DNA from 3 places in the Streptomyces sp. NPDC058457 genome. Region 2 is predicted to be linked to each of the others. Evidence: riboswitches for the same ligand, from Rfam matches in the RefSeq annotation. Region 2 holds a riboswitch; each other region holds the start of a gene.

Region 1 (9,661 bases), on a different contig from region 2:
TGGTGCAGCTGCTCATCGACGCGATCGAGGGGGTCGAGTCGGACCAACCGGTCGAGCAGGTGATACCGACCGAACTGATCGTGCGTACCTCCTCCCAGCGACGCACGCAGCGCACCACGGTCAGCCCGCCGCGGGCACCGGAGTAGGAGTAGCACGAGCGTGCGAAGAGCGGGGCGGCGCAGCTGCCGGGCGGCGTCGGACGACGGCCGGCAGCTGAACGGCGGGGGGTCGAACCCCTGCCCAACCGGGGCGAAAGCCACGCTGAACCGGAGTCCTGCCCGGATTCACCACCCCTGGGTCATCACACGGCGCGACGGGCATTCCTATGATGGGCCCACGACACCGCGGGCCGCTGCGACCAGGCAGTCCGAAGCGGTGCAGATGCGGCGCGATGGTGGAGGGGTCTGATGACTCAGGGGGCCGGTCAGGGACCCGAGGCGGAGCGGACGGCGACGTTGCGCGACTTCCGGGTGCCCGGGTACGTCAACGAGACCGGTCCGTACGCCCCCAGCACCCACCCCGGCGACGTCGTCCCGCCACTCGACGACATGTACCCCGAGGGGTATCCGGACGGGTACACGCCCACCCAGCGCGACCTGCCCGTCATCAACCGCGGCGACACGCTCCAGACGCCGGTCGAACCGGCCGCCGGCCCTGCCGCGCAGCCTGCGGACGGCCCCGGCCCGCTGTACGTCGTCGGTGACGTGCACGGCTACTTCGACGAGCTGTTCGCCGCGCTGCGCGAGCAGGGCCTGATCGACGCGGACGGGCAATGGTGCGCGGGCACCGCCCGGCTGTGGTTCCTCGGCGACTTCACCGACCGGGGTCCGGACGGTATCGGTGTCATCGACCTGGTGATGCGGCTGTCCGCCGAGGCGGCCGCGGCCGGCGGCTACTGCAAGGCCCTCATGGGCAACCACGAACTGCTGCTGCTCGGCGCCAAGCGGTTCGGTGACACGCCCGTGAACTCCGGCGCGGGTACGGCCACCTTCCAGGCGGCATGGCTGCTCAACGGCGGCCAGAAGACCGACATGGACCGGCTCCAGGACCACCACCTCCAGTGGATGGCCCGCCTGGACGCCGTCGAGGAGGTCGACGGCTATCTGCTGGTCCACTCCGACACCACCGCCTACCTCGACTACGGCGACTCGATCGAGGCGGTCAACGACACCGTCCGCGAGACCATCACGCGTAATGACGCGGACGAGGTGTGGGATCTGTTCCGCAAGTTCACCAAACGCTTCTCCTTCCGCGACGAGGGGGGTGCAGACGCCGTCCGTTCCCTTCTCGATACGTACGGCGGCACCCGCATCGTTCACGGACACAGCCCGATTCCCTATCTGCTGGGGGAAGTCGGCTCCGAGGAGGGCGAAGAGGGCACCGGCCCCGTTGTGGCGGGACCGCACGTCTACGCAGACGGGCTCGCCATCGCCATGGACGGCGGCGTGACCATGGCCGGAAAGCTGCTGGTGAGGCAACTTCCGCTGGACAACTGAGCGTTCGCCGGGCTGTTCCGACCCCCCGACGTCACACGCGGGCAACCCCAATTTCCGGCAACCCCCTGTCACCGCGTGCCGTAACGGCTCTACCATCGGTTTATCCGTAGCAGGCTCCCCTCCGTTTCTGCCCGACGGTTCGCCGGCGTGCGAGCCACAAGCCCTACGGAGCATCGGGGGATGCACATGAACAGCGTTCCGCAGCACCTGCACAGCGAGGACCGCCAGGAATACGAGCGGATCCTCGATGAGGCGCTGCGCTCCGCCCAGTACCGTCCCGAACTGGCCGGTATAGGCCAGCGTTTGAACACCGAACAGCTGCGCACCATGGCGCTCAACGCCACCGCACTGATCACGGCGGCCGCGGCGACCGAGTACCAGCACTATGTGAAGGTCCGCGAGGAACTGCGCAATCCGGCGCGGTCCACCCCGGCCGCCGTCCACGAGTCCGGCTCCGCAGAGCCGGGCACGGGCGGCGCGATGGGGCTCGCCACCACCCTCGGCGAGGCCGCCGAGACCACCGGCGCCGGAGGCTTCGCCCTCGCCCTGGTCCTGGCGCCGGTGCTCGCCGGCACCGCCGCAGCGATCTTCCTGCTCGTCGGCTACGTCCTGAAGATGCTGGACCCGGCCCCGGCGTTCGCCCAGACCATGCTCACCGCGGGCTGGGTGTTCGGCGTGGTGACCGCGGCCGCCATCATCATGGCCGGCGCGGGACTGCTGCTCACCGCACTGCGCAACAGCCCCTCGCTGGAGGCCGGAGCCTACGGCGAACCCGGCGGGGAGGTGGCCAAGGCCCGGGAGGCCTGGCGGGACGCCCTGCTGGAGCGCGGCATCCTGCCCTTCCTGCGGGAAGCACTGGCCACCGACACCGGCACGGCCGGACTGCGCCACACCGCCCCGTCGAGTCCGGCGGGCCGGATGCCACGACTCGGTTACGACCGTCCCGGCTTCAGCACCGACGACGGTACCGCCCCCGCCCCCCGCCCGAGCTTCACCAGCCCGGACTACACCAGCCCGGACTTCGGAGGCCCGGAACACCAGCCGGAATGACCCGGCTTGCGCCCCCGGCCAGGGGGCGCAGGCCGGACACCCGGTCTACGAGGCCGCGCCGGGGAGCCGGCGGGCGGAGCGCCCGTCGAACTCCTCCCGCGCCGCCTGCATGGCGGCGACGTTCGCCTGCGACCAGTCGGTGATGCGCTGCACGAGCCCGCCCGCCTCCTGGCCCAGCCGGGTCAGCCGGTACTCCACCCGCGGCGGCACCGTCGGATACACCGTGCGGGTCAGCAGTCCCTCCCGCTCCAGCGCGCGCAGGGTCTGCGTCAGCACCTTCGGCGTCACACCGTCCAGCCGTCTGCGCAGCTCCGCGAACCGAATGGGCCGACCGTCCGCAAGGGCCACCAGCACCAGCATGGTCCACTTGCCGGCGATCACGTCCAGCACGGCACGGGTGGGGCAGTCGCGCAGGAAGACGTCCACGCCGCCGTGTTCTCTCAGGTCGAAGCCGGTATCCATGAGGAACCTCGATATCAGGAAAGTGCCTACTTCCACAGGACAGTTGCCGGGACCGAGCATGGAACGCGCCGCGACCGCCGCGCCCCGCCGCCACCCGCCGCCACCCGCCGCCCGCCGCCCGCCGCCCGCCGCCCGCCGCCGAGGAGCCTTGGTCTGATGTCCGTCCGTATGCATGCCGTCGTCCAGTCCGTGTTCGGTGGTCCCGAGACGCTGGAGTACGCCGAGACCGGCATACCGGAACCGGGCCCCGGCGAGGTGCTGCTGCGGGTCGCCGGGGCCGGGGTCAATCCCGGCGACGCGGTGCTCCGCTCCGGCCGGGTGCCGGAGCTGGTCGAGCTGCCGTGGACGCCGGGCAACGATGTCGCCGGTGTCGTCGAGCGGGCAGGCGAGGGCGTGACACGGTTCGCCCCGGGCGACAGGGTGTACGGCATGCTGCCGGTCTCCCGGCGCGGTGCGTACGCCGAGTTCACCGCCGCATCGGCCGAGGCGCTGGCCCCTGCTCCCGGGAACGTGGATCTGGCGGTCGCGGGTGCCGTCCCCCTGGCCGCGGTGACCGCCTGGCAGGCGCTGGCCGTGCTGGCGCGGGTCCGGCCCGGTGACCGAGTGCTGATCCATGCGGCGGCCGGTGGCGTCGGCCATGTCGCGGTGCAGCTGGCCAAGGAGCTGGGGGCGTACGTCATCGGCACCGCCCGGGCCGGCCGGCACGACCTGCTGCGCGGGCTGGGTGCCGACGAGCTGATCGACTACACGACCACCGGCTTCGAGTCCGCCGTGGCTCCGGTGGACACGGTCCTGGACCTGGTCGGCGGCTCCTACGGACCGCGCTCCCTCGATGTGCTGCGCCCCGGCGGCCTGCTCGTCGGTGCGTCGATCGACCCGGGAACGGACGAACTCCAGGCGGCCGAGCGCGGGATGCGCTACGTATGGGTCACTGCTGCTCCCTCCGGTGAGCTGCTGGAACGGATCACGGAACGTATCGAGGCGGGCCGGCTGCGGGTACTCGTCCAGGACACCTACCCGCTGTCCGAGGCCGCCGAGGCCCACCGCGCGATCGAGGCCGGCCGCACCACCGGAAAACTCGTCCTGGTCCCATGAGAGGCACTACCGTCCCCCTGTGACGGTCCGTCCATGAAGGTCCGTCACAAGGTGCGCGTGGTCCGCTCGACGGTGACCACCCGAACTCGCCGCGTACGTGCTGGCCCACGTCGAGGCATGGCGAGCCCGATAGCCGGGGCAGTGTGCCGGAGCCCGCTTCCCGAACCGCCGGCACACTCCCGGGCCCGCCCTCAGTCCGCGATCGGCAGATACACCCGGTTGCCCGCGGCCGCGAACTCCTTCGACTTCTGAGCCATCCCCGCCTCAACCTCGGCCCGACTCCCGCCGTGCTCGCGACGGATGTCCTGCGAGATCTTCATCGAGAACAGGTTCGGGCCGGAGTCACTCGCGGAGCCTGGGATGAGGCTGTCGTCGTATCCCCTTCAGGATGGCCCCCAGCTTGTACGCCGACTCAAACTGAGCACTCCTCGGACAGTCGGACGGTACGGTTCACACGTGCATTGATCTTCTGAGCGGCGGCCAGGGCCCCGCAGACGGGTTGAGGCGACTCCGGCAGGCGGGGCCGCCTGACAGGCGTAGCCGTCACTACTTCACCGGAGATCACGCAATGGCTGCTCAGCAGCTCATCACCTACCGTGCGTTCGTCGAACTCGCCACAGCTGACCACCACGTTGTCGGGCTCGTGCTCAAGGGATCTCAGGCCCATGAAGGCATGCCGACGAGGTACTCCGATCACGACCTATACGTCGTCGTCGCTGACGACGCAGCAACGGATCTCACTCGGTTCGCCGACCATCGCACAGCCGAGCTCGACCTCGTCATCCTCCCGCTTGCTGAATTCCGGACTGCAGGAATGCCTGGCTTCGAACGCTACGCCCTGGCCCGCTCCCAGATCGTGCTCGACCGGCTCGACGGAGGCATTGCCCAGATCCTGGCCGCCAAAGCCCGGCTCGGCGTCGATGAGGCTTTCCGGGACGCCGGAGAGTGGCTCGACGCCTACACCAACTCTGTCTACCGCTCCGTCAAGAACGACCGCGATGGGCATCCCTTCGCCGCCCGCCTCGACGCTGCCGACAGCATCGGTAGTCTGTTGGAGTTGCTCTTCGCGCTCGACCGGCGCCCCCGTCCGTACAACAAGTACCTGGAGTGGGAACTCGCCCGCTACCCGCTGCCCGGTTGGGACACCGATTCGCTGCTGGACACCTTGGCCCGCATCTCAGCAACAGGCGAGGTGCCCTTGCAGCGGAGCCTCTTCGGCCGTGTCGAGGCAGCGGCCCGACGTGCAGGGCACGGCGCGGTTCTGGATGCATGGGGCGAGGACCTGAACCTGATGCGTCCGCAATAGCAGCTGCCGATTCACCCACTGACTCCAGCGAGTTTCGTCACAGGCCAACGGCGTGAAGCTCTGACGTGGCGGTGCTCCCAACCTTTCCCTCAAGGGAGCACCGCGTCACGGCGTCAGTCGGCGATCGGCAGGTAGACCCGGTTCCCGCTCGCCGCGAACTCCTTCGACTTCTGGAGCATCCCCTCCGCGATCTCCTCGGGCGACGCCCCCTCGGCCGCCGCGCCACCGAACCGCTCTGTGATGCTTTGGCTAATCTTCATCGAGCAGAACTTCGGCCCGCACATCGAGCAGAAGTGGGCCGTCTTCGCCGGCTCCGCCGGAAGTGTCTCGTCGTGGAACTCGCGGGCCGTGTCCGGGTCCAGGGCGAGGTTGAACTGGTCCTCCCACCGGAACTCGAAGCGGGCGTCGGACAGCGCGTCGTCCCACTCCTGTGCACCCGGGTGGCCCTTGGCGAGGTCGGCCGCATGGGCGGCGATCTTGTAGGTGATGACGCCGGTCTTGACGTCGTCCCGGTTGGGCAGGCCCAGGTGCTCCTTGGGCGTGACGTAGCAGAGCATCGCCGTGCCCCACCAGGCGATCATCGCGGCACCGATACCGGAGGTGATGTGGTCGTACGCCGGCGCGACGTCCGTGGTCAGCGGGCCGAGCGTATAGAACGGAGCTTCATCGCAGATCTCCTGCTGAAGGTCGATGTTCTCCTTGATCTTGTGCATCGGGACATGGCCCGGGCCCTCGATCATCGTCTGTACATGGAAACGCTTCGCGATCCGGTTGAGTTCCCCGAGCGTGCGCAACTCCGCGAACTGCGCCTCGTCGTTGGCGTCCGCGATGGAGCCGGGGCGCAGACCGTCGCCCAGGGAGTACGTGACGTCGTAGGCGGCGAGGATCTCGCAGAGTTCCTCGAAGTTCTCGTACAGGAACGACTCCTTGTGGTGCGCCAGGCACCAGGCCGCCATGATCGAGCCGCCGCGCGAGACGATGCCGGTCTTGCGGTTGGCGGTGAGCGGCACGTACGGGAGGCGCACGCCCGCGTGGACGGTCATGTAGTCCACGCCCTGCTCGGCCTGTTCGACGACCGTGTCCTTGTAGATCTCCCAGGTCAGTTCCTCGGCCCTGCCGTCGACCTTCTCCAGGGCCTGGTAGAGCGGCACCGTACCGATGGGGACGGGGGAGTTGCGCAGCACCCACTCGCGGGTGGTGTGGATGTTGCGGCCGGTGGAGAGGTCCATGACCGTGTCGGCGCCCCAGCGGGTCGCCCAGGTCATCTTCTCGACCTCCTCCTCGATGGAGGAAGTGACCGCGGAGTTGCCGATGTTGGCGTTGACCTTCACCAGGAACCGCTTGCCGATGATCATCGGCTCGATCTCCGGGTGGTTGACGTTGGCGGGCAGTACGGCCCTGCCCGCCGCGATCTCCTCGCGGACCACCTCGGGAGAAACGTTCTCGCGGACGGCCACGTACTCCATCTCCGGGGTGATCTCGCCCCGGCGGGCGTACGCGAGCTGCGTCACCGCCTCGCCGTCCCGGCTGCGGCGCGGCTGGCGCGGGCGGCCCGGGAAGACCGCGTCCAGGTTGCGCAGGCCACCTCGCGGCGAGGTGTGCTTGATCCCGTCGTCCTCGGGACGGACGGGCCGGCCCGCGTACTCGGCGGTGTCGCCGCGGGCGGTGATCCAGTTCTCCCGCAGCGGCGGCAGGCCCCTGCGGACGTCGGTCTCGACGAGCGGATCGGTGTACGGGCCGGAGGTGTCGTAGAGCGTGACCGACTGCCCGTTGGTGAGGTGCACCTGACGGACCGGCACCCGGAGGTCGGGGCGGGAGCCCTCGACATACCCCTTGTGCCAGCCGATGGACTTCCCGGCCTCCTGGGGCGTTTCGCCCATAATGGGCTGTTCGTCCTGGCTGAAGGCAGGCGTGCGCGCGTCCTTGTTGGTCATGAGACCTACTCCCTACGCCGGCATTACCCGGTAACAGGTTCGGCGGTCGACGCAGCGGCTTCCGTCGGGCGGCGTTTCCTGTGAAACATCACTCGTTCCACGTGAAACGTCGCGAATACGGAGGTCAGCGCCCTCTCAGCCCGGTGCTCCGAGCTCCCGCGTGTGCAAAGGTGCCTCCACGCTAGCGTCAATTCGGGCGCGGTGAACAGAGGGCCCCTGCCGTTCTTGCGATGATCGGGCGGTGACCTCGACACAGCAGCACCCCTATCCGCCCCCAGACCCGCGGCGCGGCAACGGCGCCACGCAGGGCGGCGGATCCGGCCACGGGGGCCATGGTGCCGGTGACGGACACATCCACGGGCAGGGCGAGCCGTACGACCAGGGGCACGCTCTCAGCCACGCCCGCCATCACGACAACGGCCAAGCCCACGGCCACGGGGAGGCCCATGGCCATTCGCCCGGTCCGAGTACCGGCCAGAGCGGCTCCGGGCCCGGCGGTGGTCACGGCCACTCGCACGGACACAGCCACAGCCACGGCCCTGCCGCGCCCGTCTCCAAGCATCTGCGCAAGGTCATCGCGGCCATCCTGATCCCCTTCACCGCCGCGGTCGTGGTCGGCCTGGTGGTGCTGTGGCCCGGCGGTGCCCCGTCGCACGAGCGCACCGGCGTCGGCTTCGACCGCCAGACGCAGGCGGCGACGGTCACCAAGGTCGTCTCGGTCAGCTGCAAGTCGGTCAACGCCTCCGGCGGCGGCTCGACCGGAGACACCTCCACCACCGACGGCACTTCCTCGAAGGAGGAGGGCGGCACCTGCAAGAAGGCCACGGTCCGGGTCGACGTCGGCAAGGACAAGGGCCGTACCTTCACCGAGATCGTGCAGCCCGATCAGTCGCGGCAGTTGCACGAGGGTGAGAAGGTCGTGGCCGCGTACGAACCCTCCGCACCCAAGGACCTGCAGTACTCGGTCACCGACGTGAACCGGAAGTTCCCGATGGCACTGCTGGCCGGGATCTTCGCACTCGCCGTGGTGGTGGTGGGCCGGCTGCGCGGTGTGATGGCGCTGGTCGCGCTGGCGGTCAGCTTCCTGGTGCTGACCCTGTTCATCCTGCCGGGAATCCTGCAGGGATCGAACCCGCTGCTGATGGCGGTGGTCGGGTCGAGCGCCATCATGCTGATCGCCCTGTACATCTGCCACGGGCTGTCGGCCCGGACCTCGGTGGCGGTGCTCGGCACGCTGGTCTCGCTGTGTCTGATCGGCCTGCTCGGCTCGGAGTTCATCGACTGGGCCGCGCTCACCGGCAACACCGACGACAACACCGGCCTGATCCACGGCCTGTATCCGTCGATCGACATGAGCGGTCTGCTGCTGGCCGGTGTCATCATCGGCTCGCTGGGTGTCCTGGACGACGTGACGGTGACCCAGACCTCGGCCGTCTGGGAACTGCACGAGGCCAACCCGACGATGGGCTGGCGCGGGCTGTACCGGGCGGGCATCCGCATCGGCCGTGACCACATCGCGTCCGTCGTCAACACCCTCGTGCTGGCTTATGCGGGTGCCGCGCTACCGCTGCTGCTGCTCTTCTCGATCGCGCAGAGCAGTGTGGCCACGGTCGCCAACAGCGAGCTGGTCGCCGAGGAGATCGTGCGCACCCTGGTCGGCTCGATCGGCCTGGTCGCCTCGGTGCCGGTCACCACGCTGCTCGCGGCCCTGGTGGTGTCCGCCGACCGGCCGGGCACGGAGACAGCCGTGCCCGTGGAGGCCGCGCCGGCCGCGGGACGCGGCGGGCGGGGACGGCGCCGGAAGCGGTGAGGCGCAGTGGACGGCCCGGGAGGAGGCCATCCACGAGGCACGAGGTGAGACACGGGCGGTCCACATGAGGAGAAGCGTTCCGGCTGGGGGTCGGCGCCGAACACGCAGAAGCGTTCCTGCGCGTCCTCACGCGACTCGTCGGAGCGGCGTGCGCCCTGTGCCGTAACGCTTCAGCCGGCACTCTGCTCCTCGGCCAGGATGCGGTCCAGGGCCTCGTCGAGATGGGCGTCGAAGTCGGCGAGCGAGCCCTCCTGGCCGAGCGGCACCAGCTTGTCCGTTCGGTCGAGGAAAGCCACCAACGGAGGTGCGGAGGACCGGAACACCGCCTGGTCGCCGCCGACCTGAAGCCGGATGAGTACCTCGCCCAGCACCTCGGCATCGGCGGGCGCGATGTGCACATCACCCTCGCCGCACGGCCGCCCCACCCCGTCGATCAGCAGCTCGCGGCCGAAGGCCCAGGTCACCGGCGCGTCCCCGGGCAGGTGGAAGGTGAGCCGGACGGCATAGG
Region 2 (9,661 bases):
TCGAGTTCGTGTTCGGCGCAGAGGTCACGGCGGTGCTGGCGAAGGACGGCCGCGCGGCGGGGGTGGAGCTCGCTGGGGGCACCTCCCAGGCTTTCGGCTCTGGGGGAGGCGGTGTGATCGACGTCGACCATGTGGTGGCCGGAGTGGATCCGGTGCGGCTCGACGCCCTCACCCGGCGGACGGGGTGCCCGCTGGACGCCGACGGTGATGTGCGGGCCGACCGGAAGGCGGCGCGGCCGGGCCGCTTCACCGTGCTGCTGGCGCTGCGTGGCGGGCGCGAGGCCGGTGCCGCACACCGCACGATCGTGCACGCCCCGGACGAGGAGACCGAGCTGGACCTGTTGGCCTCACCCGGCGGCGACCGGCCGGTGTGCCCCACCGTGACGGTGCTGCGCCCCGACGACCCGGCGCTCAGACCGGACGACGACCACGAGTCCGTGGTGCTGTCGGCGGTGTTGTCGGCCGAGGCCGGCTGGGAGCGGGAGAGCACCGTCGGGGCCTACACGGATTTCCTCCTCGAAGCCGCCGAGACCGCCGTTCCGGGGCTGCGGGAGCGCCTGATCTGGCACGAGACGCGACTGCCGGAACGGGACACGGCCACCACCGGGTCCGGGGGGATCTCCGCTCCGGCCCTCGCGGGCGGCGAGGGCCGCTTTCTGCACCCGGCCAACACCACCCGGTTGCCTGGCCTGTACCGGGTGGGCGGCCGGTCGCACCCCGGCGGTGGGCTTCCGCATGCGGGTATGTCGGGGGCGCTGGTGGCGGGGCTGATCGTGGAGGGGCCGGAGTTCCGCGGCTCGCAGTGAGCCGGGCTCTTCGGGGCCGCTTCAGAAACGGTACTGCTGCTCGTCGTACCCGTTGCCCTGCTGTTGGCCCTGCTGCTGCCCCTGCCCGTCGTCGCCCTGCCCCTGGTAGGGGTACGGCTGCTCCTGCGGGAGTTCGCCGCCGTAGGTCTCGTCGGCGCGCTGCTGCGGTACCCAGACACCGCCCGCCGGGGTCTCGCCGTAGCCGCCGGTGCCGTACTGGCCCTGGGCGTACCCCTGCTGGTCGTACTGCTGGGTGCCGTACGACGACTGGTCGTACCCGGTGCCGCCGTAGGTCTGGTTGTTGCCGATGTACGGGTCGGAGTAGTTGGCGTACTGCTGCTGGGCGCCCGTGTCGTAGCCGTACTGCTGCTGGCCGTAGCCGGAGTAGTCGTAGGCGTAGTTCTGGTCGGTGCCCTGGGCGGCGTACGCCTGGTCCTGGCCGGCGGTCGCGTAGGCGGCCTGCTGGTCGCCGGTGGCCGCGTAGCCGGCGTCTCGGTAGACGCCGTAGGAGCCGGTGTCCTCGGGCATCGGCTGCGGTTCGTACACCGTGCTGGACTCGGCCGCGCCGGGCTCCATGGTGCGGGCCGCCGGGGTGAAGACGTCGTCACGCTCGTAGTCGTCACCGCCGTAGGACGGCATGCTGCCCGTGGCGTAGGCGCCCTGCTGCTCGGCGTAGGCGGCGTCGGCCGCGTCGGGGTCGGTGGCCTCCAGGCCAGCGTCCTCGTCCGGCTCGCCGCGGCGGCGCTTGGTCAGGCCTTCGTCACCGTCCGTGCCGGGGCGCTTGACCGCCCAGCCGGCCTCGAAGCCGCGGCGGAACGACAGCGTGACGTAGGTCTGGCCGACCGCGAACGCGATCGCGCCCACACCGATCACGATGACCGAGGGGATCAGGACACCGAACACGACCCCGAGGAAGCCGACGAAGGCGAGCAGTCGCCAGCGCAGCCGCGCCTTGTACTGCAGCAGCACCTCGCCGAGCAACCACAGCGCGACGATGCCGAACGCTACGTAGAGGACCGTCCAGCCCATGTACGCCCCTCCTCCTGTGACCGCTACGCAGTGTGTCGTACTCCGGTGCGGCCGGTCTAGGCCCGCGGGGGATGGTGCAGGCCCAGGTTCTCGTAGATTTCCAGCGTCGCCGTGGAGTTGTTGAGCGTGATGAAGTGCAGTCCTGGCACTCCCTCGGCCAGCAGCCGGGCGCAGAACTCCGTGGCGTATTCGATGCCAATGGAGCGTACCGCCGCCGGATCGTCTTTCGCTGTGAGGATCCGCTCTTTCAGGGCGTCCGGGAAGGCGGCGTTGCTGAGTTTGGGCAGCCGTTCCAGCATCTTCACACTGGTGACGGGCAGAATTTCCGGGATGACCGGGGTCTCGCAGCCGGCCGCGGCGACCGAGTCACGAAGGCGAAGGTACGACTCGGGCTGGAAGAACATCTGCGTGATGGCGTAGTCGGCGCCCGCGCGGCACTTGTCGACGAAGTGCCGGACGTCGGCGTCCCAGTCGCCGGAGCGCGGGTGCATCTCCGGGAAGGCGGCGACACCCACGCAGAAGTCGCCCGACTCCTTGATGAGCCGGACGAGTTCGGCCGCGTAGGTCAGGCCTTCCGGGTGCGCCACCCAGTCGCCCATCGGGTCGCCGGGCGGGTCACCGCGCACCGCGAGCATGTTGCGGATCCCGGCGTCCGCGTACTGGCCGATGATGTTGCGCAGTTCGGCCAGCGAGTGGTCGACCGCGGTGAGGTGGGCGACCGGGGTGAGCGTGGTGTCGGCGACGATCTGCTGGGTCTCCTTGACCGTGCCCGCGCGGGTCGAACCGCCGGCGCCGTAGGTCACGGAGACGAAGTCGGGGGCGACCGCCTCGACCCGCCGGAGCGCGCTCCACAGGTTCCGCTCGCCCTTGGGGGTTTTCGGCGCCGAGAACTCGAACGAGTACGTGTTCTTGCCGGTGGCGAGCATGTCGCGCACGGTGCGTGCGCGGTCAGTCCTGGTCGATGCGGTTCCTAGGGCCATACCCGCAGGTTAGCCAGGGGCGGACGGCCACCCAACCGAACTCGGGATATTTGCCCGAATTGTCGAGCTCGCGTCCGGATACTGGACAAGTTTCCGGACAGCGACCCCCTGCGCGTCACCGCGACCGCAGGCGCTTCGCGAACTCGGCCGCCGCCGCGCCCGGGTCGTCGGCCGCGGTGAGCGCGCGGACCACGACCACCCGGCGGGCACCCGCGTCCAGTACCTGGTCGAGGTTGCCGAGGTCGATGCCGCCGATGGCGAACCAGGGGCGGTCGGTGCCCAGCGCGGCGGTGTACCGCACCAGGCCGAGGCCGGGGGCGGGGCGGCCGGGCTTGGTGGGGGTGGGCCAGCAGGGGCCGGTGCAGAAGTAGTCCACGCCGTCCTGCACGGCGGCCGCGGCGGCCTCGGACTCGGCGTGCGTGGACCGGCCGATCAGGACGTCCGGGCCGAGGACCGCGCGGGCGGCCGGGACCGGCAGGTCGCCCTGGCCGAGGTGGAGCACGTCGGCACCGGCGGCGTGGGCCACGTCCGCGCGGTCGTTGACCGCGAGCAGCTTGCCGTGCCGGGCGCAGGCGTCGGCGAACACGGCGAGGTGCTCCAGCTCCTCGGCGGCCTCCATGCCCTTGTCGCGCAGCTGCACGATGTCGACACCGCCCGCCAGGACCGCGTCCAGGAACCCGGCGAGGTCGCCCTGCTCCTTACGGGCGTCCGTGCACAGGTAGAGCCGGGCATCGGCCAGCTGGGCGCGGGCGGTGTCGGTCATCGGTGTCCCCCGTCGGTTCGGTACTGGTTGCCTCAGACGTGCCTCAGACGGCGAGCGCCTGGGCGCGGCGCTTCACCTCCGTGCCGCGATTCTCGCTGAGCGCCTGTGCGGGGGTGCCGGGCAGGGTCTCGTCGGGAGTGAAGAGCCACTCCAGCATCTCTTCGTCGGTGAAGCCGTCGTCCCGCAGAAGCGTCAGGGTGCCGGTCAGGCCCTTGACGACCTTGTCCCCGTCGATGAAGGCGGCGGGAACGTGCAGTGCCTTGTTCTCACCACGGCGGACGGCGATGAGCTGGCCCTCCTTGACCAGCTGCCGCACGCGCGTCACCTCGACGTCCATCATCTCTGCGATGTCGGGGAGGGTGAGCCAGGCGGGGACGAGAGCATCGATGTTTGCGTCAATCTCGGTCACGGGGTCAAGGGTAGGCGTTCTGCCGGGTGGGCCGCGATGGGTGGGGGCGGGATGTGTCGTCGTTCGGGTGCGGCGCCGTAGGGGCTGGTCGCGCCCACGCGGCGCAGCCGCATATCGGTACAGCCCCGCGCCCCTAAAGGGGCGCCGCAGTCGCGTTTTTCAAGGGGCGGGCGGGGTCGGACAGGGCCTCCGGGTCCATTTCACGGCCGGCCTCGATCAGGCGGCGGCCTTGCGCCAGGTCCCGGGGGCGGCCTACCGCCAGCAGAGCGACCAGGCGGCTCTCGCGGAGCCAGCAGACGCTCCAGGACGGGCCGGAAGGGTCGCCGCGCCACACCAGGCGGTCGGCGCCGGCGTGGTGGCCGGCGTACTGGACGAAGCGGCCGAACTGCTCCGACCAGAAGTACGGGACCGGGTCGTAGACCGCGTCGGACTCGCCGAGGATGTTGGCGGCGACCGTGCGCGGGCCCTGGAGGGCGTTGTCCCAGTGGTGGACCAGCAGGCGCTCGCCGTAACGGCCGGACGGGAAGGAGGCGCAGTCGCCGACCGCGTAGACGTCCGGGACGCCGGTGCGCAGACGGTCGTCGGCCAGCACGTCGCCGTGGGTGCCCAGCTCGATGCCGGAGCCGGCCAGCCAGGCGGTGGCGGGGCGGGCCCCGATACCGACCACGACGGCGCCCGCGGGCAGCCGCGAGCCGTCGTCGAGCACCACCGCGCCGGGCTCGACGCCGGCCACGCGCGCGTGGGTGCGCAGTTCGGTGCCGCTGTCCGCGTACCAGGCGGTCATGGGCGCGGCGACCTCGGCCGGGAGCGCTCCCGCGAGCGGGCGGTCGGCGGCCTCCACGACCGTCACCGCGCAGCCGGCCTCGCGGGCCGCGGTGGCGAACTCGGCGCCGATCCAGCCCGCGCCGACGACCACGATGTCGTGCTGCCGGGCGAGCACGGGCCGCAGCCGCTCAGCGTCGTCCAGGGTGCGCAGCAGATGGACGCCGGGCACCCCCTCGGTGCCGGGCAGCGTGATCGGCTCGGCGCCGGTGGCGAGGACCAGGACGTCGTACGGCACCGGTCCGGCCTCGGTGTCCAGCTCGTGGTCGGCGGTGCGCACGCCCAGCGCGTCGCGGCCGAGTGCCAGCTCGATGCCGAGCGCCTCGAAGTCGACCTCGAAGGCGGAGCCCTCGGCCTTGCCGAGCAGCACGGCCTTGGAGAGCGGCGGCCGGTCGTACGGCTGGTGCGGCTCGGCGCCGATCAGCGTGACGGTGCCGGTGAACCCCCGCTCGCGCAGGGCGACGGCGGTCTGCACCCCGGCCATGCCCGCGCCCACGACGACCACGCGCCGCGTCTGTGACGTGCTCCGTCCCTGCGTCTGCTCGCTCACCTGATCACCATAGACAAGTCACCATGGAGAAGAACGATAGACAACTGACAAAGAGTCAGTCAGGGGCGCGGCGAGTGACCTGTTCCACAGCGCGGTCCGAGGCCGTCTTACAAGGGCGGAGCTCCGCGGGCTAGGGTGACGGGGAAGCACACGCGGGAGCCCGGACGCACCGGGCTGAGAGGGAGGCTGGCGGCCTCCGACCGTACGAACCTGATCCGGGTCATGCCGGCGAAGGGAGGGGCTGGACGCCCATGTCCTCACGTACGTCCGACGTCCTCGTCATCGGGGGCGGAATCATCGGCCTGGTCACGGCCTGGCGCGCCGCGCAGCGCGGGCTCGCCACCGCCCTGGTGGACCCCGCGCCCGGCGGCGGGGCCGCGCAGGTCGCGGCCGGGATGCTGGCCGCGGTCACCGAACTGCACTACGGCGAGCAGACCCTGCTGGGGCTCAACCTGGCCTCCGCGCGCCGCTATCCGAGCTTCGCCGCCGAGCTGACCGAGCTCACCGGCCACGACCTCGGCTACCGGCGCTGCGGCACGCTCGCGGTCGCGCTGGACGCCGACGACCGCGCCCATCTGCGTGAGCTGCACGCGCTCCAGCAGCAGTCGGGACTGGAGTCCGAGTGGCTGTCCGGGCGCGAGTGCCGGCGCCTGGAGCCGATGCTCGCGCCGGGCGTGCGCGGCGGGCTGCGGGTCGACGGCGACCACCAGATCGACCCGCGCCGACTGGCGGCCGCGCTGGTGGCCGCGTGCGAGCGGACCGGGGTGGTCCTCCACCGCGACTGGGCCGAGCGCCTGGAGGTGGCACGGGGACGCGCCGCCGGTGTCCGCACCCGTGCGGGTGACACGTTGGGTGCCGGGCAGGTGGTGCTCGCCGGCGGGAGCCTGAGCGGGCGGCTGGCGGGCGTGCCGGACGACGTGCTGCCGCCGGTGCGGCCGGTGAAGGGGCAGGTGCTGCGGCTGACCGTGCCCGCGCGGTACGCGCCGTTCCTCAGCCGGACCGTACGGGCCGTGGTGCGCGGCGGGAACGTCTACCTGGTGCCCCGGGAGAACGGCGAACTGGTCGTCGGCGCGACCAGCGAGGAGCTCGGCTGGGACACGACGGTCACGGCGGGCGGGGTGTACGAGCTGCTGCGCGACGCGCACGAGCTGGTGCCCGGGATCACCGAACTGCCCCTGACCGAGACCCGGGCCGGGCTGCGCCCCGGCTCCCCCGACAACGCGCCGCTGCTCGGGCCGACCCGCCTCGACGGGCTGCTGCTGGCCACCGGGCACTACCGCAACGGGGTGCTCCTCACGCCGGTCACGGGGGACGTGATGGCGGAGCTGCTGGCCGGCGGCGAGCTGCCGGAGGAAGCCCGTCCGTTCACGCCGAGGCGATTCGGCGCCGTCCTTGTGGAGCAGACCGCATGAACATCTCCGTCACCATCTCCGTCAACGGGGAGCGCCGGGAGATCGCCCCGGGCACCGCTCTCGACACGCTCGTGAAGTCCCTCACCGCCGCGCCCTCCGGGGTGGCCGCGGCCGTCAACGAGACCGTCGTACCGCGCGGGCAGTGGGCGGCGACCGGGCTCGCCGAAGGCGACCGCGTGGAAGTCCTCACCGCCGTACAGGGAGGCTGAGCCATGGCCGACGACCCGTTCGTCCTCGGGGGTACGACCTTCTCCTCCCGGCTGATCATGGGGACCGGGGGTGCGCCCAGCCTGGAGGTGCTGGAGCGGGCGCTCGTCGCGTCCGGGACCGAGCTGACCACGGTCGCGATGCGGCGGGTGGACCCGGGGGTACGGGGATCCGTGCTGTCGGTCCTCGAACGGCTCGGGATCCGGGTGCTGCCGAACACGGCGGGGTGCTACACCGCCGGGGAGGCCGTGCTGACGGCCCGGCTGGCGCGGGAGGCGCTGGGGACCTCGCTGATCAAGCTGGAGGTCATCGCCGACGAGCGGACGCTGCTGCCGGATCCGGTCGAGACGCTGGACGCGGCGGAGACGCTGGTGGACGACGGGTTCACGGTGCTGCCGTACACGAACGACGATCCCGTGCTGGCCCGGAAGCTGGAGGACGTGGGGTGCGCCGCGGTGATGCCGCTCGGGTCGCCGATCGGGTCCGGGCTCGGGATCCGCAACCCGCACAACTTCCGGCTGATCGTCGAGCACGCGCGGGTGCCGGTGATTCTGGACGCGGGAGCCGGTACGGCGTCGGACGTGGCGCTGGCGATGGAGCTGGGGTGTGCGGGGGTGATGCTGGCGTCTGCGGTGACGCGGGCACAGGATCCCGAGCGGATGGCTCACGCCATGCGGGCCGGGGTGGAGGCGGGGCGGCTGGCCCGGCTGGCGGGGCGGATTCCCCGTCGGTACCTCGCGGAGGCGTCGTCTCCTGCGGAGGGCCTGGCCGTGCTGGACCCCGAGCGTCCTGCGTTCTGAGCGCCGGCCCGCTCCCGCCTCGTCTCCCACCCACGCACCACCCGAAACCGTCTGCTGAGAAGCGGGACTCTCCCGTGGGGGCCGAGCACCGTCGGCGGCTGCGGGAAGGGGGAGAAAGCATGCCCGAGGCCGGTCGGTGTCGGCGGTCGCGGGTGGGTAGGTGCATATTTCAGCCAGGTGCGAAGCGTCACAGGTGCGCTGCAGTCCCCGGGGGAAAGCGGTCTCACCTGTGGGGCTGTCAGTCGGTCCTCGTACACTCGCTGGGTGGATACGACCCTTCAGGACCCCCTCGTCGGGCAGGTGCTCGACGGCCGGTATCGCGTCGACGCGCGGATCGCCGTCGGCGGGATGGCCACGGTGTACCGGGCCCTGGACATCCGGCTGGACCGCGTGCTCGCGCTGAAGGTGATGCACCCGGCGCTCGCCGCCGACGGGTCCTTCGTGGAGAGGTTCATCCGGGAGGCCAAGTCGGTCGCCCGGCTGGCCCACCCGAACGTCGTCCAGGTCTACGACCAGGGGGCCGACCGGTCGTACGTGTATCTCGCCATGGAGTACATCGCCGGCTGCACCCTGCGTGACGTGCTGCGCGAGCGCGGCGCGCTGCAGCCGCGGGCCGCGCTGGACATCCTGGAGCCGGTGCTGGCCGCGCTGGGCGCCGCGCACCGCGCCGGGTTCGTGCACCGGGACATGAAGCCCGAGAACGTGCTGATAGGGGACGACGGGCGGGTCAAGGTCGCGGACTTCGGGCTGGTGCGGTCCGTGGACAGCGTCACCAGTACGACGGGGGCCGTGCTCGGGACCGTGGCCTACCTCGCGCCCGAGCAGGTCGAGAACGGCACCGCCGATCCGCGCGTCGACGTGTACGCGTGCGGTGTCGTGCTGTACGAGATGCTCACCGGGCAGAAGCCGCACGACGGGGACTCGCCCGCGATCATCCTGTACAAGCATCTGCACGAGGACGTGCCGGCGCCGTCCGCCGTCGTGCCGGGGCTGGCCTACGAGCTGGACGAGCTGGTCGCCCTCGGCACCGCCCGCAACCCCGAGGTCCGGCCGTACGACGCGGTCGCGCTGCTCGCCCTGCTGCGGCAGGCGCGGAGCGCGCTCGGCGCCGAGCAGCTGGACGCCGTGCCGCCGCAGGCGCTGACCGAGGCGCATGACATCGCCGAGGACCGGACCAGTGTCATACCCCGGTCGCTCACCGTGCCCCGCCCCCTGCCCGTCAACGAGGAGGACGAGGGGGTGCTGCGGACCAGCCGGTTCGAGGCGCCGCCCTCCCCCACGCTCGGCTTCGCTCGCGCGGGGGCACCCCCATCCGACCGGCGGCGCGGGGGCCGTCGGTCCCGGCGCGGGCTGCTGACGCTGGTCGTCGCCGTACTGATCGTCTTCGGGGCGGGCGCCGGCGTCTGGTACATCAACACCGGGCAGTTCACCAAGGTCCCGCCCCTGCTGTCGAAGACCGAGGCCCAGGCCACCGCGCGGCTGAAGGAGGCCGGGCTGGACGTCGGATCGGTCGAGCACGCCTACAGCGACACGGTGAAGCGGGGCACGGTGATCAGCACCGACCCGGCGGCCGGCCACCGGATCCGCAGCAACGACTCGGTGAAGCTGACCGTCTCGGACGGCCCCGAGACGGTGAACGTGCCGGATGTGCAGGGGCGGACGCTGGCCAGGGCCAAGTTGCTGCTCACGGCGGACGGGCTCGAACCGGGCATGGTGACCCGCGAGTTCAGCGAGGACGTGCCCAGGGGCTCGGTCATTTCGACTGATCCGGGGGCGGGTACCGAGCGGCACGCGGGGACCGCGATCGCGCTCGTCGTCAGCAAGGGTGCCCCGGTCGACGTCCCGGACGTCACCGGCGACGACCTGGACGACGCCCGGCAGGA
Region 3 (9,661 bases), on a different contig from region 2:
CCGACGCCACCGCCAAGGCCGTGGAACAGGCGGGCGGCAGCGTCCGGATCGCCCCGGCGGACGTCTTCGCCTTCGGGCGGGCGGCCGCCTTCGTCGACCCCACCGGAGCGGACTTCGCGGTCTGGCAGCCGGGCGACACAAAGGGCCTGGACCTCGTCGCGGTCCCCGGCAGCCTGGCCAGGACGGAGCTGTACACCACCGACGCCGGCGCGGCGAAATCGTTCTACGAGTCGGTCTTCTCCTGGCAGACCCGCGATGTGCCGATGGGCCCGGAACTGACCTACACGGTCCTCACCCCGGCGGGCGGCGGCCCGGCGGCGGCCCACGGCGGGCTGATGCAACTGCCCCAGGCCAACCTCGACGCCGGATCGACGCCGAAATGGCACCCGTACTTCGAGGTGACCGACTGCGACGCCACGCTCGCCAGGGCCACCGAGGCCGGAGCCACCGTCCTCATCCCGGTCACCGAGGCCCCGGGCATCGGCCGCTTCGCCATGTTCCTCGACCCCTTCGGCGCCCTCCTCGCCATCATCACCACCGCCGTGCGCTGAGCCCCTGGACCCCTGCCGAATCCACGGTCGCGGGCCACCGCAGTTGATCTGCGACACTGGTTGGGTTATGCCTAAGCCCGGAGAACTCACTTTCGTCGCGCCGCGCGGAGCCAAGAAGCCGCCGCGGCATCTCGCTGATCTCTCGCCCGCCGAGCGCAAGGACGCGGTGGCCGAGGTCGGGGAGAAGCCGTTTCGTGCCAAGCAGCTCTCGCAGCACTACTTCGCGCGGTACGCGCACGACCCCGAGCAGTGGACGGACATCCCGGCCGCCTCGCGGGACAAGCTGCGGGAGGCGCTGTTCCCCGAGCTGATGACCGTCGTACGGCATCTGTCGACCGACGAGGGGACGACCCGCAAGACGCTGTGGAAGCTCTTCGACGGGACGCTCGTCGAGTCGGTGCTGATGCGTTACCCGGACCGGGTGACCATGTGCATCAGCTCACAGGCGGGATGCGGGATGAACTGCCCGTTCTGCGCGACCGGGCAGGCGGGGCTGGACCGCAATCTGTCCACCGCGGAGATCGTGCACCAGATCGTCGACGGGATGCGGGCGCTCCGGGACGGTGAGGTGCCCGGCGGGCCCGCGCGGCTGTCCAACATCGTCTTCATGGGGATGGGGGAGCCGCTCGCCAACTACAAGCGGGTGGTCGGAGCCATCCGCGCGCTGACCGACCCCGCCCCGGACGGGCTCGGGCTCTCGCAGCGCGGGATCACCGTCTCGACCGTCGGACTCGTCCCGGCCATCCACCGGTTCGCCGACGAGGGCTTCAAGTGCCGGCTCGCGATCTCGCTGCACGCCCCCGACGACGAACTGCGCGACACCCTCGTCCCCGTGAACACGCGGTGGAAGGTGCGCGAGGTCCTCGACGCCGGGTTCGAGTACGTCGAGAAGAGCGGGCGGCGGTTGTCGATCGAGTACGCGCTCATCCGCGACATCAACGACCAGGCCTGGCGCGGGGACCGGCTGGGCCGGCTGCTCAAGGGCAAGCCCGTGCACGTCAACCTCATCCCGCTGAACCCGACGCCGGGTTCGAAGTGGACCGCGTCGCGGCCCGAGGACGAGAAGGCGTTCGTCGAGGCGATCGAGGCGCATGGTGTGCCCGTCACCGTCCGGGACACCCGGGGTCAGGAGATCGACGGCGCCTGTGGTCAGCTCGCGGCGACCGAGAGGTAACCGCCGTAGGCACCGAGCGGTAGGATCTGGCCAACACATCTTCATAATCCGACAGGGGAGCGCCACAGCGCTGAGAGTGCGGCAACCGGGCCGCAGACCCTCTGAACCTCGCCCAGGTCATTCTGGGTAGGAAGTTCGGTCATCACTCAAGCTGTTGCGCCCTGCCCGCACACCGCGGGCAGGGCCGCGTCTCTTCCTGGTCAACTCCAGGAGGAAGAACACCAGTGCACACCATGCACACCAGAACCTTCGTGGCCGCGGCGGTCGGGCTCGGGCTCGTGACGCTGTCCGCGTGCTCGTCCTCGTCCTCGGGAAGCGGGGCCGAGTCAAAGACCATCACCCTCGTCAGCCACGACTCGTGGGCCGTCTCCAAGAACGTGCTCCAGGACTTCGAGAAGCAGTCCGGCTACCAGGTCAAGGTCCTCAAGGACGGTGACGCCGGGCAGGCCGTCAACAAGGCGATCCTGACCAAGGACAACCCGCAGGGCGACGTCTTCTTCGGCGTCGACAACACCCTGCTCTCCAGGGCCCTCGACAACGGTCTCTTCCAGCCGTACGAGGCGAAGGGGCTCGACACGGTCGGTACGGCGTACCAGCTCGACGCGGCCAGGCACCGGGTCACGCCCATCGACTACGGCGACATCTGCGTCAACTACGACAAGGCGTACTTCAGCAAGCACAAGCTGACCCCGCCGACGTCGTACGCCGACCTCGTCAAGCCCCGGTACAAGAACCTCCTCGTCACCGAGAACGCGTCCACGTCCTCGCCGGGGCTCGGGTTCCTGCTCGGCTCGGCCGCGCAGTACGGGGACAGCGGCTGGCAGGGCTACTGGAAGCAGCTCAAGGCCAACGGCGTGAAGGTCGTCGACGGCTGGGAGCAGGCCTACAACGAGGAGTTCTCCGGCTCGGCCGGCGGGAAGAAGGCCGGCGGCGACCGGCCGCTCGTGGTGTCGTACGCCTCCTCGCCGCCCGCCGAGGTGATCTACGGCGACCCGAAGCCCAGCACCGCGCCCACCGGTGTCGCGACCGGCACCTGCTTCCGGCAGATCGAGTTCGCCGGGCTGCTGAGCAACGCCGGGAACAGCAAGGGCGGCAAGGCGCTCATCGACTTCCTGGTCTCCAGGGAGTTCCAGGAGGACATGCCGCTGAACATGTTCGTGTACCCGGTGGTGAAGGGGGCGAGCGTGCCTGCCGAGTTCACGAAGTACGGGCCCGCCGCCCAGGATCCCGAGACCATGGCGCCCGACAGGATCGCCGCCAGCCGTGACCAGTGGGTCAAGACGTGGACGTCACTCGTACTGAAGTAACCGGAGCAGCCGGCAGGCGCGGGAGCGCGGCGCGGCTCGGGCTGATGGCCGTGCCCGTCGCGTTCTTCGCCGTCTTCTTCGCCTGGCCGGTCGCGGCGATCGTCACGCGCGGCCTGAAGGCCGACGGGGTCTGGCGGTTCGGGCGGATCGCCGACGTCCTCGGCCAGTCCGACATCCGGCACGTGCTCTGGTTCACCACCTGGCAGGCGCTCGCCTCCACCGCGCTGACCCTGCTGGCCGCGCTGCCCGCCGCCCATGTCTTCGCGCGCCTCGACTTCCCCGGCAAGCAGGTGCTGCGGGCCGTGGTGACGGTTCCCTTCGTGCTGCCGACGGTCGTGGTGGGGACCGCCTTCCTCGCGCTCGTCGGTCGGGGCGGGCTGCTGGACGAGTTGTGGGGCGTACGGCTCGACACCACCGTCTGGGCCATCCTGCTGGCGCACGTCTTCTTCAACTACGCGGTCGTCGTACGGACCGTGGGCGGGCTGTGGGCCCAGCTGGACCCGCGGCAGGAGGAGGCCGCCCGGATGCTCGGGGCCTCCCCGCTGGGCGCCTGGCGGAAGGTCACGCTGCCCGCGCTCGTGCCCGCCGTGGCCGCCGCCGCGCTGATGGTGTTCCTGTTCACCTTCACCTCCTTCGGTGTGGTGCAGATCCTCGGCGGGCCGACGTTCTCCACCCTCGAAGTGGAGATCTACCGGCAGACCTCCGAGATCTTCGACCTCTCCACGGCCGCCGTCCTCACGATCGTCCAGTTCGTCGCGGTCGGCGCGATCCTCGCCGTGCACGCGTGGACGGTACGGCGGCGGGAGAGCGCGCTGCGGCTGGTGGACCCGTCGGTGACGGCACGCCGGCCGCGCGGGGCCGGGCAGTGGGCGCTGCTCGCCGGAGTCCTCGCCACCATCGCCGTCCTGCTCGTGCTGCCGCTGGCCGTGCTGGTACGGCGGTCGCTGGACGGGGGGTTCGGGTACTACCGGGCGCTGGGCGACGCCGACGGCGGGACCTTCCTGGTCGCGCCGATCGAGTCGGTGGTCAATTCCCTGGAGTACGCGGTCGCGGCCACCGCCATCGCGGTGGTGATCGGCGGACTCGCCGCCGCCGTACTGGCCCGGCGGGACGCGGGGCGGCTGGTCCGGGGCTTCGACGCGCTGCTGATGCTGCCGCTCGGGGTGTCCGCGGTGACCGTCGGCTTCGGGTTCCTGATCGCGCTCGACAGACCGCCGCTGGATCTGCGCCAGTCCTGGATCCTCGTCCCGCTCGCCCAGGCGCTGGTCGGTGTCCCGTTCGTCGTACGGACCATGCTGCCCGTGCTGCGGGCCGTGGACGAGCGGCTGCGGGAGGCGGCGGCCGTGCTCGGGGCCGCGCCGTGGCGGGTGTGGCGGGAGGTCGATCTGCCGATGGTGCGGCGGGCGCTGCTGATCGCGGCGGGGTTCGCGTTCGCGGTGTCGCTCGGGGAGTTCGGCGCGACGGTGTTCATCGCGCGGCCGGACAACCCGACCCTGCCGGTCGCCGTGGCCCGGCTGCTGTCCCGCCCCGGTGATCTCAACTACGGCCAGGCGATGGCCCTTTCCACGATTCTGATGGTGGTGTGCGCGGTGGCGCTGCTGGTGCTCGAACGGCTGCGGACCGACCGGACGGGGGAGTTCTGATGCTGCTGGCTCTCGACGCGGCCACCGTGCGGTTCGGCGGGCGGGCCGTGCTGGACGCCGTCGATCTCGAGGTCGCCGAGCACGAGGTGGTCTGTGTGCTCGGGCCGAGCGGAAGCGGCAAGTCGACGCTGCTGCGGGTGGTCGCGGGGCTGCAACCCCCGGCTTCCGGGCGGGTGCTGCTCGACGGACACGACCAGACGCGGGTGCCGGCGCATCGGCGGGGGGTCGGGCTGATGTTCCAGGACCACCAGCTGTTCCCGCAGCGGGACGTGGGCGGGAACGTGGCCTTCGGGCTCCGGATGCGCGGTGCGGGGAAAGCACAACAGGCCGAGCGGGTCGGCGAGTTGCTGGAGCTGGTGGGGCTTCCGGGGGCGGCCCGGCGGGCTGTCGCCGGGCTCTCCGGCGGGGAGCAGCAGCGGGTGGCGCTCGCGCGGGCGCTGGCGCCCCGGCCCCGGCTGCTGATGCTCGACGAACCCCTCGGGCAGCTCGACCGCTCGCTGCGGGAGCGGCTCGTGGTCGAACTCCGGGAGCTGTTCGGGCGGTTGGGCACCACCGTGCTCGCCGTGACGCACGACCAGGGCGAGGCGTTCGCACTGGCCGACCGGGTGGTGGTGATGCGGGACGGGCGGATCGCCCAGTCCGGCACGCCCCTCGACGTCTGGCAGCGGCCCGCGGACGAGTTCGTGGCCCGCTTCCTCGGCTTCGACAACGTGGTCCCGGCGACCGTCGAGGGAACGGTCGCGGTGACGCCGTGGGGGAAGGTGCCGGTGCCCGAGGGCTCCGGGCAGGGGACGCGGACCCTGCTCGTACGGCCGGCCGGCGTACGGCTGGTCGCCGCCGACGCGGGGCTGCCCTGCACGGTGGCCGCCCGTACCTTCCAGGGCACCCATGTCACCGTCCACCTCCAGCCCCAGGACGGCGGCGGCCCCCGCCTGGCGGCGGCCTGCGCGCTGCGGGAGGCACCGGAGGCCGGGGACGCGGTGGGCGTCGAGTTCGACGCGGCGGAGACCGTCGTACTGGACTGACCGCGTGCGCGGGTACGGCCGAGGCCCGTCCCCCGGGGATACGGGGACGGGCCTCGACGGTGTACGAGCGTGAGGTGCGTCAGTTACCGCTGTGCGCGCCACGACGGCGCATGCCGAACCAGACCGCGCCACCGCCGACCGCCACGAGCGCGGCCGCGACACCGGCGATCAGGCCGGTGTTGGAGTTGGCACCGGTCTCGGCGAGGTTCGACTCACCGACGGCCGGGGACGGGGCGTTGTCCGACGTGGACGCCGGGGCGGTGCTGCTGCTGTCCGTGGCCGACGGGGTCGGGGAGTCCGACTCGGCCGGGGTGGACTCGGACTCCGACGGCGACGGGGTGGCCGACTCCGAGGGGGAGGGGCTGGTGCTCTCCGCTGCCTTGCAGGCGGTGGAGGGAGTGGTCAGGTTGTCCTTGATGTCCGCATCGACCTTGCCGTTGTCGGTCGTGACGCGGATACGGTACACGGCGTTCGGCGCCCAGTCCTCGGAGAAGCTGACCGTCGCACCTTCCTTGGTGCCCTTGATGGGCTTCGCGTCGCCGACCTGCTTGGCGTCGGCGCCGTTGGTCTCGAGGAAGACACTGATGGTCGCCGGAGTACCTGTGGCGTCCTGGTCGGTGACGGTGATGACACCGTTGGAGCCGTCGCAGGTGGCTTCGGCGGAGAACTCGGAGATGTTGCACGCGAGGGCGGTGCTGGACACGCCCAGGACCAGCGCGGCCGACGCGGAGGCAACACCCAGGATGCGCACGGAACTACGTGCACTGCGGCGGGATATGGACACGTTTGTCCTTACTGAGTGCATAACTGCGGGGGGTAGTGGGGGGAGTTGACGCAACGGTGAGGTGAGGCATCAGCATCCCCGGGAGGCTCACAGGTCTATAAGCGCTCCATAAGTAGTGTCAATGCATATGCGGTCCACGTGCGTTGACTTTGCTCGCTTATTAATCAGCGAGGCGTTTCAGCGCCTGTGAAGCTTGCTCGATCCGGTCAACGAGGGCGATACGGGACGCCATCGCGCGTTCCCCCGCGAGCGAGGTCAGCAGCTGCCAGGCCGGCAGCTTCTCGCTCCAGTGCGCCTCGTTCACGAGCACCATCGGGGTCGGCTTGCCCCGCGACTCGTAATAGTTGGGCGTCGCGTTGTCGAAGATCTCCTGTACGGTCCCGGCGGCACCCGGCAGGAACACCACACCGGCGTTGGAACGGGCCAGCAGGCCGTCCTCGCGGGTGGCGTTGGCGAAGTACTTGGCGATGTGCGCGGCGAAGGCGTTCGGCGGCTCGTGGCCGTAGAACCAGGTGGGGATGCCGACCGAGGGGCCGCCGTCCGGCCAGCGCTCGCGGACCTCGAAGGCGGCGCGCGCCCAGTCGGTGACCGACGGCCGGAACGAGGGCGCCTTGGCGAGGAGTTCCAGGGCCTCGTCGAGCATTCCGTCGTCGAAGGGGGCCGCGTAGGCGCCGAGGTTCGCCGCCTCCATCGCGCCCGGCCCGCCGCCGGTCGCCACGGTGAAGCCGGCCCGTGCCAGCTCCCGGCCGAGCCGGGCGGCACCGGCGTACTCCGCCGTGCAGCGCGCCATCGCGTGGCCGCCCATCACGCCCACCACCCGGGCGCCGACGAGGAGTTCGTCCAGGGCGTCGGAGACCGCGTCGTCGTGGATCGAGCGCAGCATCGAGCCGAAGATGTCGCCGTCCGCCCTGGTCTGCTGGAACCACGCGTACGAGCGGGCGTCCGGGGTCGCCTCGTAGCCCGCGTCGAGCGAGTCGAACAGCTCGCCGGGCGTGTAGACGAAGGCCCGGTAGGGGTCGAAGGGGAGGTCCGGGACCGGCGGGAACACCAGGGCGCCGGACGCGCCGACCCGGGCGGCGGCCTCGGCGGACATCGGGCAGCCGAGGAAGACGGCGCCGGTGGTGTCGGTGGTCAGCAGGACGTCCGTACGGTCCGTCAGATCGACGGCCTGGAGCCGGTACCGGGCGAGCGTCCCGTGCGCGGCGACGACCTCGTCGAACTCGGCGAGGGACTCGATCTCACGGTCACGGGCGGCGCGGTGCGGCTGGGCGGGCCGGGGTCGGGCGGGCTGCGGCTGGGCGGGTGTCGGAGGCACCCGCCCATGCTAGGCGTCAGCCCTGGACCGCCGCTGGCGCTCTCGTGGCGCTCCGGGGTACAACGCCCGCCCCGGCGCGGCCGGAGAATTCAGTCGTCCGGCCGCGCCGGGGCGATCAATGGCGCTGGATCGGCGTCACAGCAGATTTCGGTTCAGTGCGTCGGCCTCCTCAGGGGTGAGGGCGTAGTTCCAGGCTTGGACGTGGCTGACGGCGCCCGGTACGAAGTCGGTGGCTGCGCCGTTGTACTGGCCCCGGCCGACGGTGAAGGCACCGGAGGAACTCCAGGAGGCGGCACCGGTGACGGTGGCGGCGAGGGTGCCGTTGACGTACAGCTTGGCCGTCTGGGTGGTGGCGTCGTACGTGCCGAGGAGTTGTGTCCAGGTACCCGCGGTGGCGCCGGCGGCGTAGGCGTTCCAGAAGCCGGCGCCCGCGGTGTCGCTCTTGCTGAGGCTGAACGACCAGCCCGGGGTGCCGTTGTAAGTGTCGTTGTACTGGAGCATGAAGGGGCTGGTCTGGCTGCCGTCCTGGGCGGCGATGGTGGCGTTGTGGCCGGGCAGGGAGGACATGTCGACCCACGCGGAGACCGAGTAGCTGCCGGTCGTGTTCAGCGCGCTGCTGCCGGAGGCGGCGTAGCCGCTGGTCCCGTCGAGGCTCAGCACCTCGCCACGGGTCGTGTCGTTGGTCCAGGTGGTGCCTCCGCTCAGGGTGAGCGGATTGTTGCCCACGGTGGGATCGGGCATCGCGTAGGCGGTGTCGGTGGGCGCGGTGTCGTTGGCGAAGGTGTAGCCGTCGCCGTCGTCCAGGTTCCAGGTGTTGTGCGGCGAGTCGTAGGCGCCGACGATGGCACCGATGCCCGCCGGCTTCGGATTGACGTGGTCGAAGCTGTCCGCGCCGGGCGCCAGCTTCTCCTCGCCGTTCGTGGTGTCGACTGCGGCCAGGGTCGAGTCGATGTCGGTGACGAAGACGGGCGGAGTGTCCCACCACCCTCCGAGGTTGTAGCTGCGCAGCCAGTCGTTCACCGCTGAGCGGTACTGGTCGACGGTCGAGCTGCAGGGGTCGTTGACGGGGGACGACGCCGAGGTGCCACCGCCGGCATAGCCGTCGCAGGGGGTGAGAGTGCTCACGGTCGTGCCGATGTCCCAGGCGGTGAGCTGCTGGACGAGGGCGGTATAGCCGTTGGTCTCCAGGTCGACGTCCGTGCGGCCGCCTTCCAGCACGTCTTCGAGTCCTTCGTAGATGAGGACGTTGTCCATTCCCGGCTGGTCGAGCACGTCGCGGTCGATACGGGACAGGAGCGAGGGACCGGTCCTGGGCGGAGTGCCGTCGGCGTAGTCGCTCATGATCTGGTTCGCGGAGATGCCTTCGGATATCTCGCCGTAGGCCTGGCTGCCGGAGGCGTCGGAGCGTTGCAGCACGTCGTCGATCTGCGTGCCGCTCGGATAGGCCTTGTCGCGCGGTGAGTCGATCTCGCCGTTCCCGACGATGCCGCGGGTGGGGGCGCCGGCGGTCGTGACATCGACACCGGTGAGCAGGTCCGTGACCGGAGTGCCTCCCCACTTGGAACTGGTGAACGGGGTCCCTGTGGTGTTGGTGGTGTTGTCGCCGGTTCCGGGGTCGGCGAGGTATTCAAGCCCCGCGTAGGCCTCGGAGTGCCCGACGATCTCGGTGACCGAGCTCGTCAGGTAGTAAGAAACGAGCAGGAACCGGTTCCGGGTCACGGTGAAGGACAGCGGATCGCTGTAGATCATGCCGCCTGCCGGCACGGTGACGCTCTGGCTGCCGGAGAAGGTCAGAGAGGTGGGGGTCCCGCTGGGTACCGCTGAGGGCACGTAAGGGTTGGGCGTCGTGTCGGACGACGTGG

Evidence for each region. Region 2 has a riboswitch for thiamine pyrophosphate ahead of thiO (glycine oxidase ThiO). Riboswitches for the same ligand answer to the same signal wherever they lie in the genome.
Region 1: another riboswitch for thiamine pyrophosphate. It lies ahead of thiC (phosphomethylpyrimidine synthase ThiC); the one in region 2 lies ahead of thiO (glycine oxidase ThiO).
Region 3: another riboswitch for thiamine pyrophosphate. It lies ahead of ACFWPS_RS15340 (thiamine ABC transporter substrate binding subunit); the one in region 2 lies ahead of thiO (glycine oxidase ThiO).

Annotation. Positions count from the first base shown of each region.
Region 1 is NZ_JBHXLU010000010.1:7,080-16,740, forward strand. It holds gene ACFWPS_RS10925 (LacI family DNA-binding transcriptional regulator) at 1-146, shown strand, start outside; gene ACFWPS_RS10930 (metallophosphoesterase) at 408-1,496, shown strand; gene ACFWPS_RS10935 (hypothetical protein) at 1,677-2,546, shown strand; gene ACFWPS_RS10940 (winged helix-turn-helix transcriptional regulator) at 2,592-3,008, opposite strand; gene ACFWPS_RS10945 (NADP-dependent oxidoreductase) at 3,165-4,103, shown strand; partial or broken gene ACFWPS_RS10950 (phosphomethylpyrimidine synthase ThiC) at 4,295-4,486, opposite strand; gene ACFWPS_RS10955 (hypothetical protein) at 4,672-5,409, shown strand; gene thiC (phosphomethylpyrimidine synthase ThiC) at 5,523-7,343, opposite strand; TPP riboswitch at 7,336-7,513, opposite strand; gene ACFWPS_RS10965 (YibE/F family protein) at 7,585-9,153, shown strand; gene ACFWPS_RS10970 (SsgA family sporulation/cell division regulator) at 9,324-9,661, opposite strand, start outside.
Region 2 is NZ_JBHXLU010000071.1:51,670-61,330, reverse strand. It holds gene ACFWPS_RS39160 (phytoene desaturase family protein) at 1-806, shown strand, start outside; gene ACFWPS_RS39155 (hypothetical protein) at 828-1,835, opposite strand; gene metF (methylenetetrahydrofolate reductase [NAD(P)H]) at 1,892-2,815, opposite strand; gene thiE (thiamine phosphate synthase) at 2,931-3,578, opposite strand; gene ACFWPS_RS39140 (Rv2175c family DNA-binding protein) at 3,622-3,987, opposite strand; gene ACFWPS_RS39135 (NAD(P)/FAD-dependent oxidoreductase) at 4,121-5,359, opposite strand; TPP riboswitch at 5,502-5,613, shown strand; gene thiO (glycine oxidase ThiO) at 5,611-6,771, shown strand; gene thiS (sulfur carrier protein ThiS) at 6,768-6,980, shown strand; gene ACFWPS_RS39120 (thiazole synthase) at 6,984-7,778, shown strand; gene pknB (Stk1 family PASTA domain-containing Ser/Thr kinase) at 8,043-9,661, shown strand, end outside.
Region 3 is NZ_JBHXLU010000015.1:121,145-130,805, reverse strand. It holds gene ACFWPS_RS15350 (VOC family protein) at 1-551, shown strand, start outside; gene rlmN (23S rRNA (adenine(2503)-C(2))-methyltransferase RlmN) at 619-1,725, shown strand; TPP riboswitch at 1,769-1,876, shown strand; gene ACFWPS_RS15340 (thiamine ABC transporter substrate binding subunit) at 1,959-3,032, shown strand; gene ACFWPS_RS15335 (ABC transporter permease) at 3,077-4,675, shown strand; gene ACFWPS_RS15330 (ABC transporter ATP-binding protein) at 4,675-5,700, shown strand; gene ACFWPS_RS15325 (LAETG motif-containing sortase-dependent surface protein) at 5,780-6,484, opposite strand; gene ACFWPS_RS15320 (LOG family protein) at 6,645-7,799, opposite strand; gene ACFWPS_RS15315 (LamG-like jellyroll fold domain-containing protein) at 7,935-9,661, opposite strand, start outside.